Azospira inquinata: one gene and its partners. The main gene of each other region encodes a partner of the protein of the gene in region 3 in a complex. Links are inferred from orthologs where the notes say so. Each region holds a gene or a part of one and is shown on either strand. Other genes may lie near its edges.

The links. The genes of interacting proteins can lie anywhere in the genome.
Region 1: the proteins of dnaN (region 3) and dnaX are in contact, whole or in part, in a cryo-EM structure (PDB 8GIZ), measured with the Escherichia coli proteins. The link is inferred for Azospira inquinata from one-to-one orthologs.
Region 2: the proteins of dnaN (region 3) and holA are in contact, whole or in part, in a cryo-EM structure (PDB 8GIZ), measured with the Escherichia coli proteins. The link is inferred for Azospira inquinata from one-to-one orthologs.

What each region holds. Positions count from the first base shown.
Region 1 is NZ_CP064782.1:552,573-557,853, forward strand. Bases 2,331-5,260 are described here. They hold dnaX (DNA polymerase III subunit gamma/tau), read right to left. Parts: upstream 4,641-5,260; coding sequence 3,021-4,640; downstream 2,331-3,020. Other genes in these bases: recR (recombination mediator RecR), read right to left, coding at 2,331-2,687; Azoinq_RS02465 (YbaB/EbfC family nucleoid-associated protein), read right to left, coding at 2,687-3,010; Azoinq_RS02480 (hypothetical protein), read left to right, coding at 4,888-5,130. Also shown: Azoinq_RS02445 (cytochrome c1), read right to left, coding at 1-20; Azoinq_RS02450 (cytochrome b), read right to left, coding at 37-1,338; petA (ubiquinol-cytochrome c reductase iron-sulfur subunit), read right to left, coding at 1,342-1,938; more of recR, read right to left, coding at 2,085-2,330. UniProt on the Escherichia coli protein: Part of the beta sliding clamp loading complex, which hydrolyzes ATP to load the beta clamp onto primed DNA to form the DNA replication pre-initiation complex.
Region 2 is NZ_CP064782.1:2,001,481-2,006,717, forward strand. What follows is about bases 2,331-5,216. They hold holA (DNA polymerase III subunit delta), read right to left. Parts: upstream 4,333-5,216; coding sequence 3,328-4,332; downstream 2,331-3,327. Other genes in these bases: Azoinq_RS09220 (glutamate-5-semialdehyde dehydrogenase), read right to left, coding at 2,331-2,712; Azoinq_RS09225 (hypothetical protein), read left to right, coding at 2,865-3,140; Azoinq_RS09235 (LPS-assembly lipoprotein LptE), read right to left, coding at 4,332-4,856; leuS (leucine--tRNA ligase), read right to left, coding at 4,875-5,216. In the rest of the region: site-specific tyrosine recombinase XerD, read right to left, coding at 1-8; Azoinq_RS09210 (methylated-DNA--[protein]-cysteine S-methyltransferase), read right to left, coding at 55-600; Azoinq_RS09215 (chalcone isomerase family protein), read right to left, coding at 653-1,237; more of Azoinq_RS09220, read right to left, coding at 1,456-2,330; more of leuS, read right to left, coding at 5,217-5,237. UniProt on the Escherichia coli protein: Part of the beta sliding clamp loading complex, which hydrolyzes ATP to load the beta clamp onto primed DNA to form the DNA replication pre-initiation complex.
Region 3 is NZ_CP064782.1:1,570,671-1,578,170, reverse strand. The notes cover bases 1-2,914. They hold dnaN (DNA polymerase III subunit beta), read left to right. Parts: upstream 1-861; coding sequence 862-1,968; downstream 1,969-2,914. Other genes in these bases: gyrB (DNA topoisomerase (ATP-hydrolyzing) subunit B), read left to right, coding at 2,088-2,914; dnaA (chromosomal replication initiator protein DnaA), read left to right, coding at 1-637. In the rest of the region: more of gyrB, read left to right, coding at 2,915-4,553; Azoinq_RS15230 (DUF4031 domain-containing protein), read left to right, coding at 4,828-5,130; Azoinq_RS07150 (hypothetical protein), read left to right, coding at 5,156-5,488; Azoinq_RS07145 (ImmA/IrrE family metallo-endopeptidase), read left to right, coding at 5,475-6,566; Azoinq_RS07140 (alpha-glutamyl/putrescinyl thymine pyrophosphorylase clade 3 protein), read right to left, coding at 6,567-7,496; Azoinq_RS07135 (hypothetical protein), read right to left, coding at 7,493-7,500. UniProt on the Escherichia coli protein: Confers DNA tethering and processivity to DNA polymerases and other proteins. Acts as a clamp, forming a ring around DNA (a reaction catalyzed by the clamp-loading complex) which diffuses in an ATP-independent manner freely and bidirectionally along dsDNA.

The DNA.
Region 1 (5,281 bases), 1.0 Mb from region 3 along the record:
GCGAGGAGCAGTTTTTTCATTTCTCTCGTCCTTTGCTTAGTGGGTGACCCGCTCGGGTTCCGGGCTGTACTTGTCCACCTTCGAGTACCAGGGCATGGTCAGGAAGAAGGCAAAGTAGATAACGCCGCAGATCTGGGAAATCTTTTCACCCCAGAAAGACGGCGGTTGGGTACCCAGGTAGCCGAGAATGACAAACGCCACCACAAACAGGGCCAGGAAGGTCTTGTAGATAGGACCGCGGTAACGGATGGACTTCACCGGGCTGCGATCCAACCAGGGCAGGAAGGCGATGATCACCACGGAAGCGCCCATGGCCACCACACCCCAGAACTTGGCATCCAAACCGAACAGGGGGTAGGTCACCGCCCGCAGGATGGAATAGAAGGGGGTGAAGTACCACACCGGAGCGATGTGGGGCGGAGTCTTCATGGGATCGGCCGGAATGAAGTTGTTGGATTCCAGGAAGTAACCGCCGCCTTCCGGCGCGAAGAACACCACGCAGGAGAAGACGAAGAGGAACACCACCACGCCAACGATATCCTTCACCGTGTAGTAGGGATGGAACGGAATCCCGTCCAGGGGAATACCGTGTTCATCCTTGTGCTTCTTGATTTCCACACCGTCCGGGTTGTTGGACCCCACTTCGTGGAGGGCCAGCAAGTGGGCAACCACCAGACCCAGGAGAACCAGGGGCATGGCGATAACGTGGAAGGAGAAGAAGCGGTTCAGAGTCGCATCCCCCACCACGAAGTCACCCCGCAGCCACACGGACAGGTCCGGGCCAACGAAGGGAATGGCGGAGAACAGATTGACGATCACCTGGGCGCCCCAGAAGGACATTTGTCCCCAAGGCAGGAGGTAGCCGAAGAAGGCTTCACCCATCAAGCACAGGAAAATCCCGATCCCGAACAGCCAGATCAGTTCCCGGGGCTTACGGTAGGAACCGTAGAGCAGACCGCGGAACATGTGCAGATAGACCACGATGAAGAAGGAAGAAGCACCGGTGGAGTGCAGGTAGCGGATCAACCAGCCCCAGGGCACGTCCCGCATAATGTACTCGACGCTGGCGAAGGCCACCGGCACACCGGCAGCGTTCAGGGAAGCATCGGGCTTGTAGTGCATGACCAGGAAAATACCGGTCACGATCTGGATCACCAGCACCAGCAGGGCCAGGGAGCCGAAGAAGTACCAGAAGTTGAAGTTCTTCGGTGCGTAGTATTCGGCCAGATGGCCACGCCACATGGCCGTGGCCGGGAAACGGGCATCCACCCATTCGAGCAAGTTGCCGGCCTTAGAGCCGTCGGACTTGTACTTTTCAAAGTTGGTATTGGCAGCCATTCCTTACGCTCCCTTCTTGTCTTCGCCAATCATCAGGCGGGTATCAGAGAGATACATGTGGGGCGGGACTTCCAAGTTGAGCGGCGCGGGTTTGCTCTTGAAAACCCGACCGGCCAAGTCGAAGGTGGAACCGTGGCAGGGGCAAAGGAAACCACCCAGCCATTCTCCGGGCATCCCTTCTTCCGTACCAGACTTGAACTTGGAACCGGGAGAACAGCCCAAGTGGGTGCAGATACCGATGGCCACCAGGTATTCAGGCTTGATGGACCGGTGTTCGTTGGTGCAGTAGGTCGGTTGCTGGGGCTTTTCGGACTTGGGGTCCAACACTGCGCCATCCAGCTTGGGCAGGGTCGCCAGCATTTCCTTGGTGCGGTTAATAATCCACACCGGTTTGCCGCGCCACTCCACGGTCATCATTTGGCCCGGCTCCAGCTTGGAAATATCCACTTCCACCGGAGCGCCAGCCGCCTTGGCACGCTCGGACGGCAGCATGCTGGAGACGAACGGCACGAGGGTGGCGACTGCCCCCACTCCACCGACGGCCGCAGTAGCGACCAGCAAGCGCCGCCTCCCGCAGTCCACTTTGTTCTCTTTGCTCATAGCGCTGATCCCTAAACTTAGAACGTAGAAAATTTTTGAAAGGCAAACCGCACACTATCCGACGATTAGCCGAATAAAACTTTGTGATTATACTTGAATCGCTCCGGGAACTGGAAGGCGGCCCCGAGGATCAAAGGCCCTTTTTATCAGGCTTTATCCGGGTCCCGCCGGTCCCGCAGGGCCTGGGCTAAGGTACCCGGGTCCACAAATTCCAACTCGCCCCCCACCGGCACACCCCGGGCAATACGGCTAACCTTAAGGCCCCGAGCCTTAAGCAGCTCCCCCAGATAGTGGGCGGTGGCCTCCCCTTCGTTGGTGTAATTGGTGGCAAGAATCACTTCTTGAACCGTGCCGTCGTCCGCCCGGGTAAGCAGGCGATCCAGGCCTAAATCCTTGGGCCCCAGGCCGTCCAGGGGGGAAAGGCGGCCCATGAGTACATAGTAAAGCCCGTTATAAGCCAGGGTCTGCTCCACCATATTCATGTCCACCGGGGTTTCCACCACACACAGCAGACTGGCGTCCCGCTTGGGGGAAGCACAGCGCTCACAGACTTCCTGCTCGGTCAGGGTATTGCACCGGGCACAATGACGCAGCCGCTGCAGGGCGTCCTGCAAAGCCCCCACCAAACGCTGGGCCCCTTGCCGATCCTGTTGCAGCAAATGAAACGCCATGCGCTGGGCGGATTTTGGCCCGACGCCGGGCAGGCAGCGCAACGCGGCCACCAGCCCGTCCAGACTGTTACCGATCATCAGAAGGGGAGCTTCAACCCGGGGGGCAGATTCAGGCCGGAGGTAAAGCCGGACATTTTATCCTTGGTCAGCTCTTCACCCCGACGCACCGCATCATTAACGGCTGCGGCAATCAGGTCTTCCAGCATTTCCTTATCGTCCATCACGGAAGGATCAATGCTGACCCGCCGGACGTCATGGGCGCAGGTCATTTGCACCTTGACCATCCCAGCCCCGGCCTGACCTTCCACTTCCAGCAGGCTCAGTTCTTCCTGGGCTTTGCGCATATTTTCCTGCATCTGCTGGGCTTGTTTCATCAGCCCGGCAATTCCACCCTTCATCATAAAGGTCTCCTCAAAGGGGTTTAATGGATGATTGAATCAACGTGGCGTCCAGCAACTGCACCGCCGCGTTAACAAAAGAATCTTGGGCCAGGGCCTCGGTAGCCTGGGCCAGCCTGGCTTTACGGGCCTTGGAAGCTTTAATGGCCGGCGTGTCCCCTGCCACGTCCCCCACCTGGATATGTAAGGACACTGGCCGCCCCAAGCGGGCCTGGAGCGCTTCCCGGAGTTTATCCTGAGAGGCCTTCAAAAGGAGATGGGATTTATCCTGGGCCAGACGTAAATTCACCGCCCCTTCAACCAGGGATTCCAACAAACAGTTCTGGGCCAGCTCCCGGGCCATGCCGCCGATGTCCAATTGACGCAACAGGCCTTCCCAGGTGCTAGGCACCTCCAGTTCCCCAGAGGCCTCGGACACGGGGGCCACCTCCGCCTTAGTCTGGGGAGCGGGGGAAGGTTCCTGGGCAGGAGGCGTTGAGCGGGAACCTGGGCGCTCAGCGCTCGAAGCTTTTTTTGCTGGAGTCTCGGGGGGAGGCGCCCCCAGCCCTTTGGCAGGGGAAAACGTTAGCAAACGCAGCAGGGTGACGAGAAAACCGCTGTAGGGATCTGGAGCCAAGGGCAGGTCTTTACGTCCCTGAATCAATATCTGGTAGGCCAACTGCAAGCCTTCGGGATCGAAACGCTCCGCCAATCCCTGCAAGACTTCCCGGTCAGGAGCATCCGGGGGTAAAGCCCCCGGCGCCAACTGGGCCACCTGGATTTGGGTTGCCAAAACAGCCAACTCTTCCAGGGCGGAGTTGAAAGAGAGGGATTGGGCCGCCATATCACCGGCCACACGAACCAGCGCCTCCCCATCCCCCGCCAGAACGTGGTTCAGAATCGCCGTCAAATGGCCCCGATCCACCGTCCCCAGCATTTCCCGGACTAGGGCGCTTTCCACTTTACCACTGCCGTAGGCAATGGCTTGATCCAATAGGGAAAGGGCATCCCGCATACTGCCATTGGCAGAGCGGGCCAGCATAGAAAGTCCCTCGCCCTCAAACGGAATCTGTTCCTGGCCCAGAATATAGGCTAGGTGATCCACAATGGCGTTGATGGGCATCTGCTTCAGATTGAACTGCAAGCAGCGAGACAGAACCGTCACGGGAATTTTCTGGGGGTCCGTGGTGGCCAGAATAAACTTCACATGTTCGGGGGGCTCTTCCAAGGTCTTCAACATGGCGTTGAAAGCCGAATTGGAGAGCATATGGACTTCGTCAATGACGTAGACCTTGAACCGGCCACGGGTGGGCGCATACACCGCATTTTCCAGCAGCATGCGCATTTCATCGACTCGGGTATTGGTGGCCGCATCCACCTCCAGCAAATCCACAAAGCGACCGCTATCGATTTCCTTGCAGGCAGAACATTCGCCGCAGGGCTCGGGGGTAATGCCCTTTTCGCAATTCAGGGATTTCGCCAGAATGCGGGCCAGGGTAGTTTTTCCCACCCCTCGGGTGCCCGTAAATAGATAGGCGTGATGTAGTCGGTTTTCCGCGAGCGCATGGGTCAATGCCTTAACAACGTGCTCCTGCCCCACAAGACTCGCAAAGTTCCGTGGGCGCCATTTCCGCGCCAAGACCTGATAACTCATAGTCGCATCGACAAAAGGGGAATCGGATATTCCGCCCGTAAAAACAAAAGTGGCGAGCCTTACCCCCGGCACTTGCAGTAAGTAGCTGTGGCTGCTTCCTTCCGGACCTGACCCGATTCACTACCCTGCAATGCGGGGAGACCCGCCGAGGGCCATTATACTGGGGAACGGGGGAATACACCAATAAACAGGATGGAGGAAGCTGTACGAGTTAATCACGGAGACGCAGAAGGACGTCACGGGGATCATGGAGGAGCACTACAACAGCCTGTCCCAGCGGGCGGCGTCGGCGATTGAAACGTCTTCGTCCAAGGCGCCGTTGGGAGGCGACGTAATGGCGGCCGCCATGAAGACCCTGATGGGAGCCTCCACCCAGGCTTTCGAGAACTTCACGAAGTTGAGCAAGCAGATCACAGAGATAACGGAGGGAGGGGTAACGGCGGGGAGCGTGACGGCGAAGGCAGCGCGGAGCACGGCGAAGAAAGCGTAAGCCAAGGAATAGGAAGAAATGGAACCCGGCGGAAGCCGGGTTTTTTTATGGGGGGGGCTGGGGGAAGGAGTTGGCGGGAAGCGCTGGCGGCGGGGAGAAAGGAAGCCTAGAGAGGGGATGCAGGGGTTTTCTCCGTCGGAGGCCGGGAAGC
Region 2 (5,237 bases), 430 kb from region 3 along the record:
GCGTCCATTTCCCCCTGGTCGGCCGGGTCCGGGCGGTGGGGTTTTTCCTCCCCGTCAGGGGCGGAGGGTGTAACGCTCCGGGATTTCATGGGCCAGTAGCCAGCGTTTGATGTTCAGATAAAAGCCGTTCCCCTGGCCTTCCTTTTCATGGGCGAAGCCGTTGAGGCGGCCGCTTTGGGCAATCACCCGGTGGCAGGGCACCACCAGGGGTAGGGGATTGGCCCCGCAGGCGCCCCCCACGGCTCGGGGGGAGGAGGTCAAGGCCCGGGCCAGCTCCCCGTAGCTTTGGGTCTGTCCCAGGGGAATGGCGGCAATGGCCAGCCAGACCCGGTGCTGAAACGGGGTCCCCCGGGGCGCCAAGGGCAGGTCAAAGGCAAAGCGGGCATCCTGGAGATAGGCCGCCAGTTGGCGGGCCGCCTCCCGGGCCAGGGGCGTGGTCCCAGCTCGGGCCGGGCCCGGGGGCAGGAAGTGGATGCCGGTTAAGCTTTCCCCTTCGCAGCGCAGCCCCAGGGCAAAGCCGGGAGCGGCCACTACGGCCTGAAAAGGCCCGGGGGAGGGGGAGATCTCCGGAGCAGAGGAAGGGGCAAGGGGCGTGGTCATGGTCGCGGCGAGGCCTGAGGGGCCCGGAGGCTGGGCCCCCGATGTGTATGGATCAGGAGGCCTTGCCCAGCAGGTTGTCCTTCAGGTCGCCCTGGGTGGGCTTGTCCCCTAGCCAGATGCGCAGCAGGGCCCGGTAAAAGTCTTCCCCGGGGATGGGATTGCCCTTGGCCTGGCCACCCACCACCAGCCGGGTACCCTTGCCCGGCACCCAGTCCAAAGCGATGGGGGTGCCTTTGCTGGCCTTGCCCAGGGCCAATAGGGTGTTGTCGAAGGTCTGGAGCCGGTCCTTGAGGGGGGCGATTTCCGTGTCGCTGAGATTTTTTTCAATGCCGCCGGAAAGGGCTTCCACAAACTGCTGGGCGCTCAGTTCCATGAGGGGCACGATGGTAATGCGCTTGGGGCCTTTGCTATTGAGCACTCCGGCCGCATCGGTCTTTTTTTCCGGCAGGTAAAGGCCCATGGCGTAGACCTTGATGAAAAACTTGGAGCGCAGACCCGCCCCGTTCAGCACCAGCTCCTGCTGTTCCAGGTGCTGCCGGTCGTCGAAGCGTACACCGGCCACTTCCGTAGCCCGGGCGTTGAGGCCGGCGACCAGTAGGGTGGCGGCCAGCAGGGTGGTGAGCAAGGGGTGCTTCATGGGGCTGTCTCCTGATTTTGGACGGACCGTCTGGATAAGGCGGGGCAGGGTCCGCTTGCTGCCCTTAAACTCAAGCTCCCCGGCTGAATGGGGCAGGACCGGGGGCAAGCATGACGGTTGGAAACCGGTAACATGGGGGAGTTCCCCCGGGCCCGCCCTCTGGGGCCCCATCCCCGCTCGGCACCGGGGCGGCATGGGCTGCCCGCCCCCCTGGGGCCTTAGCTACGCACCTGGCCGTTCCCCAGTACCACCCATTTCTGGCTGGTGAGGCCTTCCAGGCCCACCGGGCCCCGGGCGTGGATTTTGTCCGTGGAAATGCCGATTTCCGCCCCCAGGCCGTATTCAAAGCCGTCGGCAAAGCGGGTGGAGGCATTGACCATCACGGAACTGGAATCCACCTCCCGGAGGAAGCGCATGGCGTGGCTGTAATCCTCGGTGACAATGGCTTCCGTGTGGCCGGAGGAATAGCGGTTGATGTGCTCAATGGCTTCGTCCAGCCCGGCCACCACCTTTACGGCGATGATGGGGGCTAGGTATTCCTCGCCCCAGTCCGCTTCCGTGGCAGCCTTGGCCGTGGGCACTAGGGCCTGGGTTTCCGGGCAGCCCCGGATTTCCACCCCTTTAGCGGTCAGCATGGCGGCCAGGCCGGGGAGCTGGGCGGCGGCTTCGGAGCGGGCCACCAGCAGGGTTTCCGCCGTATTGCAGGTGCCGTAGCGCTGGGTCTTGGCGTTTTCCACGATTTTCAGGGCCTTGGCCGGATCGGCCCCCTCATCCACATAAACGTGGCAGTTGCCGTCCAGATGCTGAATCATGGGCACCCGGGATTCGGCCAGGAGCCGGGCGATGAGGCCCTTGCCCCCCCGGGGCACGATGACGTCCACGAATTCCCGCATGGTGATGAGTTCCCCCACGGCGGCCCGATCCGTGGTTTCCACCACCTGGACCGCCTCGGCGGGCAGACCGGCGGCTTCCAACCCTTCCTGGACCAGGGCCGCCAGGGCCCGGTTGCTGCGAATGGCTTCCGAGCCGCCCCGGAGGATAGAAGCGTTGCCGGACTTGATGCACAGCCCCGCCGCATCCACGGTCACATTGGGCCGGGCTTCGTAAATGATGCCGATGACTCCCAGGGGCACCCGCATGTGGCCCACCTGGATGCCCGAGGGGCGGAAACGCAGATCGGTCATTTCCCCAATGGGGTCGGGCAGGGCGGCGATCTGTTCCAGACCAGCGGCCATGGTGGCCACGGTTTTCGGGGTCAGGGTGAGCCGGTCCAGCATGGCGCTGGCCAGTCCGGCAGCCCGGGCGGCAGCCAGGTCTTCCCCGTTGGCGGCCAGGAGGGCGGCTTCTTCCCGCCGAATAGCGCTGGCGATAGCTTTCAGGGCCTGGTTTTTGGCGTTGGTGTCGGCCTTGGCCATGAGCCGGGAAGCGGCGCGGGCCTGGCGGCCCAGGGAGTGCATGTAGTCCTTGATATCCATGATGTTTCGGCGTCCAGGGGAAGGGCCCATTATAGCGGTCCCCGAGGCCCCAACCCCCCATGTCCTTACTGAAAGTGCGGATATAGACTAAACTTTCGCCCCAAGCTGCTGTCAGAGTCCCTCACAGAGACCGCACTTCGTAGGAGTTCCCGATGAGTCGCAAGTTAATTCTCCCCAATGAAATCCAGGTATGCGCCACATGCAGCTACTGGGACGGGGACCGGAAGGTGGATGCCGAGGTGGGCGTGGTGGTGGTGGACGACAACTGCAAAGGCGAGTGTCTGGTCCGGGAAACCCCCTTGCCCGCCCTGCGTCCCAAGGGCCATGATGTGGATTGCGCCTGGGAACACCTGGAGGGGGAAGAGGCCGATGGGGAGGCACCGGCAGCGGACGATGTTCCCCCTGCCGGTGGGGAAAAAGCCGCCTGAGTTGTCTTGATAACGGGAACGGTGGTGGCCGGGGGAGCCCGGCAAACAGGTGGGCGGCAACGGTTTCCGCCCCGGATGGCCGGCGGGAGCCCCAGGGTCTGACCCTTAGCATTCTCCCTGGCCCCAGCCAGAAGCTAAGAAAAAAGCCCGGTTGCCCGGGCTTTTGCCGTTTACCGAGCCCCTGGGCTTAGACGCTCAGGGATAGGCCCAGGCGCAGGAAGGCTTCCCACACATTGCCCGGCTCCAGACCCTTGATGCAGCGGTCGATACGGGCGGCCTGGGCCAGTCCCCGCACCAGCCGGTGCAGATCCAGGCGTTGCAGGGCCCGCTTCATGGCCGCCTGGCGGGGGCCCCAGACCCGCTGTTCCTTGCACAGCAAATCCAAAGGGCGCCCAGCCACTAGACCGGTCTTGATGGCGGCGAGGGCCCGCAGTTCCTCGGTGAGGGCCCACAGCACCAGGGGCGGGGCTTCCCCCTCCTGGCGCAGGCCGTCCAGGGTGCGGCACAGACGGCCCATGTCCCCGGCCAGGAGGGCGGCGCGTAAATCGTCGATGTCGTAGCGGGCCACGTTGAGCACCGCTTCTCGCACCTGTTCCAGGCTCAAGGGGCCGGGGGGATAGAGCAGGCCAATTTTCTGGATTTCCTGGTGGGCGGCCAGGAGATTGCCTTCCACCCGTTCGGCGATGAACTGGAGGGCGTCCCGGTCCCCGCTCTGGCCCTGGCGTTGCAGGCGCCCGGCGATCCAGGCGGGCAGCTCGGCCAGGGGCGGGGCATTGAGTTTGACCAGGGTGCCGGCCTGGGTCAGGGCGGTGAACCAGGCGGATTTTTCTTCCTGCCAGGAAAGCTCGGGCAGGGTAATGAGTACCAGGATGTCCGGGCTTAGGCGCTGGGCGAATTCCTGGAGGGCCTGGCCTCCTTCCCGCCCGGGCTTGCCCGTGGGAATGCGCAGGTCGATGAGTTTCCGTTCCCCGAACAGGGAAAGGTTGCCGCAGGCTTGGGCCAGCTGATTCCAGTTAAAGCCCGGGCCGGCTACCAGCACCTCCCGTTCGCTGAACCCCTGGTGCCGGGCAGCGGCCCGGATGGCGTCCCCGGCCTCGATGACCAGCAGGGGCTCGTCCCCGTACAGGGTGTAGAGGGGGGCCAGGCCCCGCTCCAGCTGGGCCGTCAGTTGCTCAGCCTTGAGCTGGGCCACTACTCGTCCTCGTCGTCCGGATTGAGGGGCTTGATGGCGGCCAGACGGCGCATGATCTGCTGGGCCGCATCCTGCTGCATGTCCTTCCAGAGCATGGTTTCTTCCTGCTCCTTGGAGAGAATTTCGCTATCCCCGTAGGTCATGTCCCGGTGCAGGGTGAGGTTCACCGGCGGGGTTAGGTCCCGACCCTTGGGGTCGGTGATGCGATAGGCGATGAGAATCCGCAGCTGGTATTCCTGAATCTTGCCGCCGCCGCTATAGGACAGCACATCCCGCTGTTGCAGGTAGCTGGTCTGGACGAAGATGGCTTCCGCGTCCTCCGCCTTATCTACCAGCTGGGTGGTGCTGCTGGTGCGGATGGCCCGGCGCAGGTAGATACCCACGTCCGAGTTTTCCGGCAGATCGATTTTCATGGTGTGGAAGGGCAGGGCCGGGGGCGCCTTGAGCTGGAAGCCGCAACCGGCGGCGAAGAGCATCAGGACGCCGGCCAGCAGGGCCAGACAGGGCAGGATCAGGCGGCGCACGGACGCTCTCCTCGGGGCTTAAACAACGATATTGACCAGACGGCCGGGCACCACCACCACCTTCTTGGGGGCCTTGCCTTCCATGTACTTCTGGGCGCTTTCCGAGGCCAGAGCAGCCGCTTCCACGGCCCCCTTGTCGGCGGTGGCGGCCACGGTAATGCGGCCCCGCAGCTTGCCGTTCACCTGCACCATCAGTTCCACCTCGTCCTGCACCAGGGCGGCGGGATCGGCTTTGGGGAAGGCCTGACGGCCCGCGTCGGCGCCGGGACGGAGTTCCCCGTAAAGGGCCTGGCCGATGTGGGGCACGATGGGGTAGAGCATGAGCACGGCGGCTTCCAGGGCTTCCTGTTTCACCGCCCGGGCGGCGTCCGAGTCGCTGTC
Region 3 (7,500 bases):
CCTGATTGAGGCCAAGAAACAGATCATCATCACCTGCGATACCTACCCGAAAGACATTTCGGGTCTGGAAGACCGGCTGATCACCCGCTTCGACTGGGGCCTTACCGTACAGATCGAGCCCCCGGAAACGGAAATGCGGGTGGCCATTCTGAAGAAGAAGGCGGAAGCGGAAGGGGTGGCCCTGGACGACGAAGTGGCCTTCTTCATCGCCAAGCACCTGCGCTCCAATGTGCGGGAACTGGAAGGGGCCTTGAAAAAAGTGTTGGCCTATTCCATCTTCCACGGTCGGCAAATTGCCCTGGATTTGGCCAAAGACGCCCTAAAGGACGTCATCGGCGCCTTCAACCGGCAGATCACGGTGGAAAACATCCAGAAGACCGTGGCCGAGTATTACAAAATCAAGGTGGCGGACCTGTATTCCAAAAAGCGCACCCGGGCCATTGCCCGGCCACGCCAGGTGGCCATGTGGTTGGCCAAGGACCTCACCCCCCACAGCTATCCCATGATCGGGGAAGCCTTCGGGGGCCGGGACCACACCACCGTCCTGCACGCCGTACGCACCATCGACGGCCTGCGGGTCAAGGACAACGAGCTAAACCATGATTTGCATGTGCTGCTGCAAGTGTTAAAAGGATGATCAGATATGCCGGGACGGCGGTGGATAAGCCCTGTCCCAGCCGGGGGAGGAAATGTGGATAAAGTCCCGTTTCCCCCTCGACGCAAAAAGAGTTCCACTTTGATTCACAGGAAAATACAGGGTTATACAATCCGGTTTTAAGCCTTCAAGGCTCTGAAAACAAAGCCTGAACGGAAACTATCCACAGAATTAGCGCCGCTATTATCTTTAGAGGATTTATATATATGCTCTTAACCAAGACCCAACGCGACACGCTGCTGACGCCGCTGCAGGCGGTCTCCGGCATTGTGGAAAAGCGGCATACCCTGCCGATCCTCTCCAACGTGTTGCTGGAAAAGAAGGGCGACAAGCTCACTTTCCTGGCGACGGACATCGAAATCCAGATCACCACCAGCGCCGAAGGTGCGGAAGGTGAAGGAGACGGGGCCGTTACCGTTGGGGCGCGCAAATTCCAGGATATTCTCCGCAGCCTGCCGGAAAGCGCCGAGGTCAGCCTGACCCTGGAAGAAAAGCGCTTGCAGCTGCGCGCCGGCAAGAGCCGGTTCAGCCTGCAAACCCTGCCCGCCGATGACTTCCCCCGCATGGCCATTGCCACGGAAGAAGCCCAAACCCTCACCGTTACCCAGCAACAGTTCCGCCACCTGCTGGCCAAGACCCAATACGCCATGGCCGCCCAGGACGTACGCTACTACCTGAACGGCCTACTGCTCCTCACCGAAGGCAAGGAACTGCGGGCGGTGGCGACGGACGGCCACCGGCTGGCCTACGCCTCCATGGAAGTGGAAGCGGAACTGCCCCGCCAGGAACTGATCCTGCCCCGCAAGACCGTGCTGGAACTGAACCGCCTGCTGGCGGACAACGACGCTCCCCTGGAAATCACCCTCACCCCGAATCAGGTGCGCTTCGACTTCGGCAACGTGAATCTGGTCTCCAAGCTCATCGACGGCAAATTCCCCGACTACGAACGGGTCATTCCCGCCACCCTGAAGAACCACCTCCAGGTGGAACGGATGCCCCTGCTCCAATCCATGGTTCGGGCGGCCATTCTGACCAACGAAAAATTCCGGGGCGTGCGCCTGGTGCTCACCGACGGCAGCCTCAAGGTCATGTCCGCCAACGCCGAGCAGGAAGAAGCCCAGGAAGAGCTGGAAGTGGCTTACGCCGGCGATTCTCTGGATATCGGTTTCAACGTCAATTACCTCCTGGATGTGCTGAACAACATCCAGAACGACGAGGTGTCTTTCAGCTTCAATGACGCCAACTCCAGCGCCCTCATCACCATCCCGGGCAACGAGCGCTTCAAGTACGTCGTGATGCCCATGCGCATCTAACCCCGGCCGGGCCAACCGCCATACGGCGAGGCAAGGGAGCCACTGCGCCCCCTTTGCCCCGCCGGAGCGCCCCTGCCCTCCCCCCGACGCCAACCCGTTGCCCCTTTTCGGAAGACCCTATGATTCCCAACGAACCCCAAGACGATTACGACGAGTCCAGTATTCAACAGCTGGAAGGCCTGGAAGCCGTGCGCAAACGCCCCGGCATGTACATCGGCGATACCTCCGACGGCACCGGCCTGCACCACATGGTTTTCGAAGCGGTGGATAACGCCATCGACGAAGCCCTGGCCGGCCACTGCGACGACATCGTAGTCACCATCCACGCGGACAATTCCATTTCCGTGGCCGACAACGGCCGGGGCATTCCCACCGGGGTTAAGTTCGACGACAAACACGAGCCCAAGCGTAGCGCGGCGGAAATCGTCATGTGCGTGCTCCACGCCGGGGGCAAGTTCAACCAGAACTCCTACAAGGTGTCCGGCGGTCTCCACGGGGTGGGGGTTTCCTGCGTCAACGCCCTGTCCAAGTGGCTGCGCCTCACCATTCGCCGGGACGGGCAAAAGCACTTCATGGAGTTCAACCACGGCAAGGTCGTGAACCGGGTGGTGGAAGTCCAGAATGGGGTGGAAGTTTCCCCCATGCGCATCCTGGGCCCCACGGACAAGCGGGGTACGGAAGTCCATTTCCTAGCCGACGAAGAAATTTTCGGCACCGTGGAATTCCACTACGAAATCCTGGCCAAGCGCCTGCGGGAACTCTCCTTCCTCAACAACGGGGTGAAAATCCGCCTGGTGGATCAACGCACGGGCAAGGAAGAAAACTTCGCCTTCTCCGGCGGGGTAAAGGGCTTTGTGGATTACATCAACCGCAACAAGACTGTGCTCCACCCCAACGTCTTCTACTCCAAAGGGGAAAGCACCCTGGCCGATGGGGGCGTTATCAGCGTGGAAGTAGCCATGCAGTGGAACGACACCTATGCGGAACAGGTACTCTGCTTCACCAACAACATTCCCCAGGCCGACGGCGGCACCCACATGACCGGCCTGCGGGCGGCCATGACCCGGATCATCAACAAGTACATCGAAGAACACGAAATCGCCAAAAAGGCCAAGGTGGACATCACCGGGGACGACATGCGGGAAGGCCTGGCCTGTGTGCTGTCGGTGAAAATGCCTGACCCCAAGTTCGCCTCCCAGACCAAAACCAAGCTGGTCTCTTCCGAAGCCCGTCCGGCGGTGGAAGAAGTGGTGGCGGCCAAACTCACCGAATTCCTGTTGGAAAAACCGGCGGACGCCAAGGTCATCACCGGCAAGATCGTGGATGCGGCCCGGGCTCGGGACGCTGCTCGCCGCGCCCGGGAAATGACCCGGCGTAAAGGCATTCTGGACGGGGTGGGCCTGCCCGGTAAGCTGGCCGACTGCCAGGAAAAAGACCCTTCCCTCTGCGAACTCTACCTAGTGGAAGGGGACTCCGCCGGCGGCTCCGCCAAGCAGGGCCGGGACCGGAAGTTCCAGGCCATCCTGCCCCTGAAGGGCAAGATCCTGAACGTGGAAAAGGCCCGCTTCGACAAGCTGATCTCCTCCCAGGAAATCGCCACCATGATTACCGCCCTGGGCACGGGCATCGGCAAGGACGAATACAAGCCGGAAAAGCTCCGCTACCACCGCATCATCATCATGACCGATGCGGACGTGGACGGCGCCCACATCCGTACCCTGCTACTCACCTTCTTCTACCGGCAAATGCCCGAGCTGGTGGAACAGGGTCACATCTACATCGCCCAGCCGCCGCTCTACAAGGTTAAGCACGGCAAGACGGAGCGCTACCTGAAGGACGACAACGAGTACCAGCAATTCCTGCTGCAAATGGCCCTGGACGGCACCCAGATCATCCCCAAGGCCGGTGCCGAACCCATCTCCGGCGACACCCTGAAAACCCTGGCGGAAGAATTCCTCCTGGCCGACGCGGTCATCGCCCGCCTCTCCGCCATCATTGATCCGGAAGTGCTGCGCATGATGGTGCGCAACAACATCCACCTGGACCTGACCGACGAAGCCGCCGCCCAGGCCAGCGCCTACGCCATGACCAAGGTGGTGGACCCGGCCATTCGCATCTACCACCACTACGACGAAGCCCGGGAACAATGGCTGCTGCGCATTGAAAAAATGCGCCACGGCAACCTCAAGGTGGGCCTCATCGACCCGGACTTCCTCCTCTCCGGCGACTACTCCCAACTGCGGGAAACCGCCGAAACCCTGGCCGGCCTCTTTGGTCCGGGCCTGACCATCGTCCGGGGCGAAAAGAAAAAGACCGCCGCCGCCTTCTCCGACGCCATGAAATGGCTCCTGGCCGACGTGGAAAAGGGCATCAGCAAACAGCGCTATAAAGGGCTGGGCGAAATGAACCCGGGACAGCTCTGGGAAACCACCATGGACCCCACCGTGCGTCGTATGCTCAAGGTAGGCATCGAAGACGCCATCGGCGCCGACGAAGTCTTCACCATGCTCATGGGCGAATTGGTGGAGCCCCGCCGGGCGTTCATTGAAAGCAATGCGCTACATGCGCAGAATATTGATATTTGATATTGTAGGATCTCATTTACTTCTAGATTTGTCTCACAAATCTAGAAGTAATTAGAATCCTAGAAACCTAAAAAAGCCACTCACAGTAGTGGCTTTTTTACGTCTGCTACTCGGCCTGAGCGGACGTTGGCATGTGACATCGTCGCACTAACGTTTCCCCCCTTAGCCAGGGCTGTTCGCTGATTGCCCTAGTGTGCTTAAATTCGCTCTTCTGAGGAAGCCTAGTTTGAAATTGTTATGTGTGTTGCGTTGAAAATCACAGTTTTGGGTTCGTATGACAGTCTATGTAGATAATGCACGTATCGAGTGGCAAGGAAAGTTCTGGTGCCACCTTGTAGCAGACTCATTGAGTGAACTGCATTCATTTGCAATTCTCCTGGGGTTACGCCGATCGTGGTTTCAAAGAAATGCGTCATATCCACACTATGACATTACGGTAGAATGTCGGGAGAAAGCACTTCTCTTGGGTGCTTTTGCAGGAACGAGGGTGCAAATTATTACTTGTGCTAAAAAAATGAAATCGGAACTGTTGCAGGAAGCGCTAGCTCAAGAATGTCAACTTTGCTTGTTTTTATAATGCCTAGTCCTGAGGCTTATTTTCGTTGGAACTCTCTTTCGAACATAGATCACTGCGGGATCTTTGCGAAGATCCTACTAAAGCAGAGCGGGAACTTGGAGAGGCAACTGCAACAACGTTGCATGCAAGATTGTCAGATCTCCGCGCCATAGAACGGATCGGCCAGATTCCTGTCGGCAACCCTCAAGCATATGGCGATCCAAATGGGGCTCGTATGTCGATTGATCTTGGTAATAATTACAAACTGGTTTTTTGTGCGAATCACAATAAGTTGCCCATAGCGGCTTCTGGAGTTGTTGATTGGTCACGGGTTACCCGTATTCGCATTCTTGGGATAGAAAAGCATGCTCTGGACTGAATTCAGTTTTCGACCGAGGTGGGCTAGCCCGCCGGGGGCTACGATTCTCGATATACTTAACGATCGATCCATTTCATTCGATGAGTTCGCTGATGCAATTGGAGAATGTGGTTCGACTGCTACCAAGCTACTAGATGGCCGTCATGCTATTGATCTCATCTTGGCTGAACGACTAGCGACATTTTTTGGCACATCCCAAACGTTTTGGATAGCCAGGGAGGAACAGTATCGGCAGGATTTGGATCGCCTATATGCCGAAGAGGATTCGCTCGAATCGATTAGCGGCTTGCTAAAACAGCTTCCGATAAAGGATATGGTCGAGTTTGGCTGGATTCCCCATTGTTCCAAACCATCTGATTACGCGAGCGAAGCGCTACGTTTTTTCGATCTTCCAAATATTCGAGCTTTGCAAGGAAGATTCGACGATCTCCTACAAAAAACGGCTTTTAGGACATCTCAGACCTTTGATTCGCAAGAAATAGCTACCGCTACTTGGCTCCGAGAAGGAGAGCGTGAGGCGAAAGGACTTAATTGCGCAGATTGGAATTCTGAAGCATTCAGATCTCAGCTTAATGCAGTTCGTTTGTTAACGCGGGAGAAAGATCCCCAAGCATTTTTGCCAAGGCTGCAAGCTCTGTGTGCGGCTTGTGGGGTTGCAGTAGTGATCGTTCGAGTTCCGTCAGGCTGTCGTGCTAGCGGTGCAACAAAATTTATTTCTCCTGAAAAAGCTCTACTAATGCTTAGTTTCAGATATCTATCGGACGACCATTTTTGGTTTACCTTCTTTCACGAAGCTGCGCACTTGCTACTCCATAGTAATGAGTTGATTTTTATGGAGGGAAAAGGAACTTGTTTTAGTAAAGAAGAAGAAGAGGCAAACCAATTTGCCTCCTCTTTCCTTATCCCCCCTGAGCTAGAGTCAGAACTGCGCTCTCTACCAAAAGATGCAAAGGCAATTATTCGATTTGCAAGAAAAATTGGGGTGTCCCCTGGAATAATTGTAGGGCAGCTCCAATTCAGAAAAATACTAGGCCATTCTGAAATGGCCCGACTTAAAAATCGCTTTTCCTGGAGTTAGCTATCCTCGAAATCTAATGTAGTTTCCAGGCGATTTTTGCCAATTACAAAGAGAGTCCTCCAAAACCTGCATGCCTAAACCAAGGTAAGAATCCAGTTCGACCAACCAAGCGTCAAGGGTGGCTGCCAAAATATTGGAGTTTGTCGCACCTCCAAAAAGAAGACGGGCGCCACGTAATGGCCCTGTAGCTTGAGTAAGGTATGCGAGATCTGGCTGGATCGGTGTGATTCTCATCTTTCCAAGCATTGTTAGGTAATCAAATTTTGCTGTCCTACCGAATCGCAGTACCGGCATGGTCCGATACAGATATCCGAACATTGCTTTGGGGTCTGCTCCGACAATGTCCTGAGCGTGTGCGAAAAGTGCAGAGTGGCTACCGTAAGGACGAATCCAATCAACATAGCTCATTATGACTGAGCCTGTTCCTTTGGCTGTTGGCTTCAGACTTTCGTATTTTCGATGATTACCAAATCCTCTGCCATGCCCTGATAGTGCTTGATAGCGTTGAGACATCCAATTAAAGAAGGCGCCCGGATCCGAAGATGTGCGCTCCCAAGTCCATGGCTCATCTTCACCGAGTTTGCTATAGACATCACGGACTAAGCGCCACCCAGATCGAGAATGTTTTCCGAAGTGAATTGATAGAAAAATAAGCCAGCATGCTTCGTCAATTTCCTCTTGGCGAAGGTGCAATACGGCTGCTCGAAGAGGGTCAAATAGGTCGCATAATGGATCTGCGCGATTCGGACTATGAGTTAGCGACAGTATCTTATTGACGAATTCAATGCGGCGACGACTGTCAATAACTTGCTCTATCAACGATTGAATACATGATGCTTGGGTAATCCCAGGAAGTGGCCTAATCGTATTATGATACTGCCTAAGTGCACCTTCTAGGCTGTCTGCAAATTGAATATCGTGGCTTCTCAAGAAA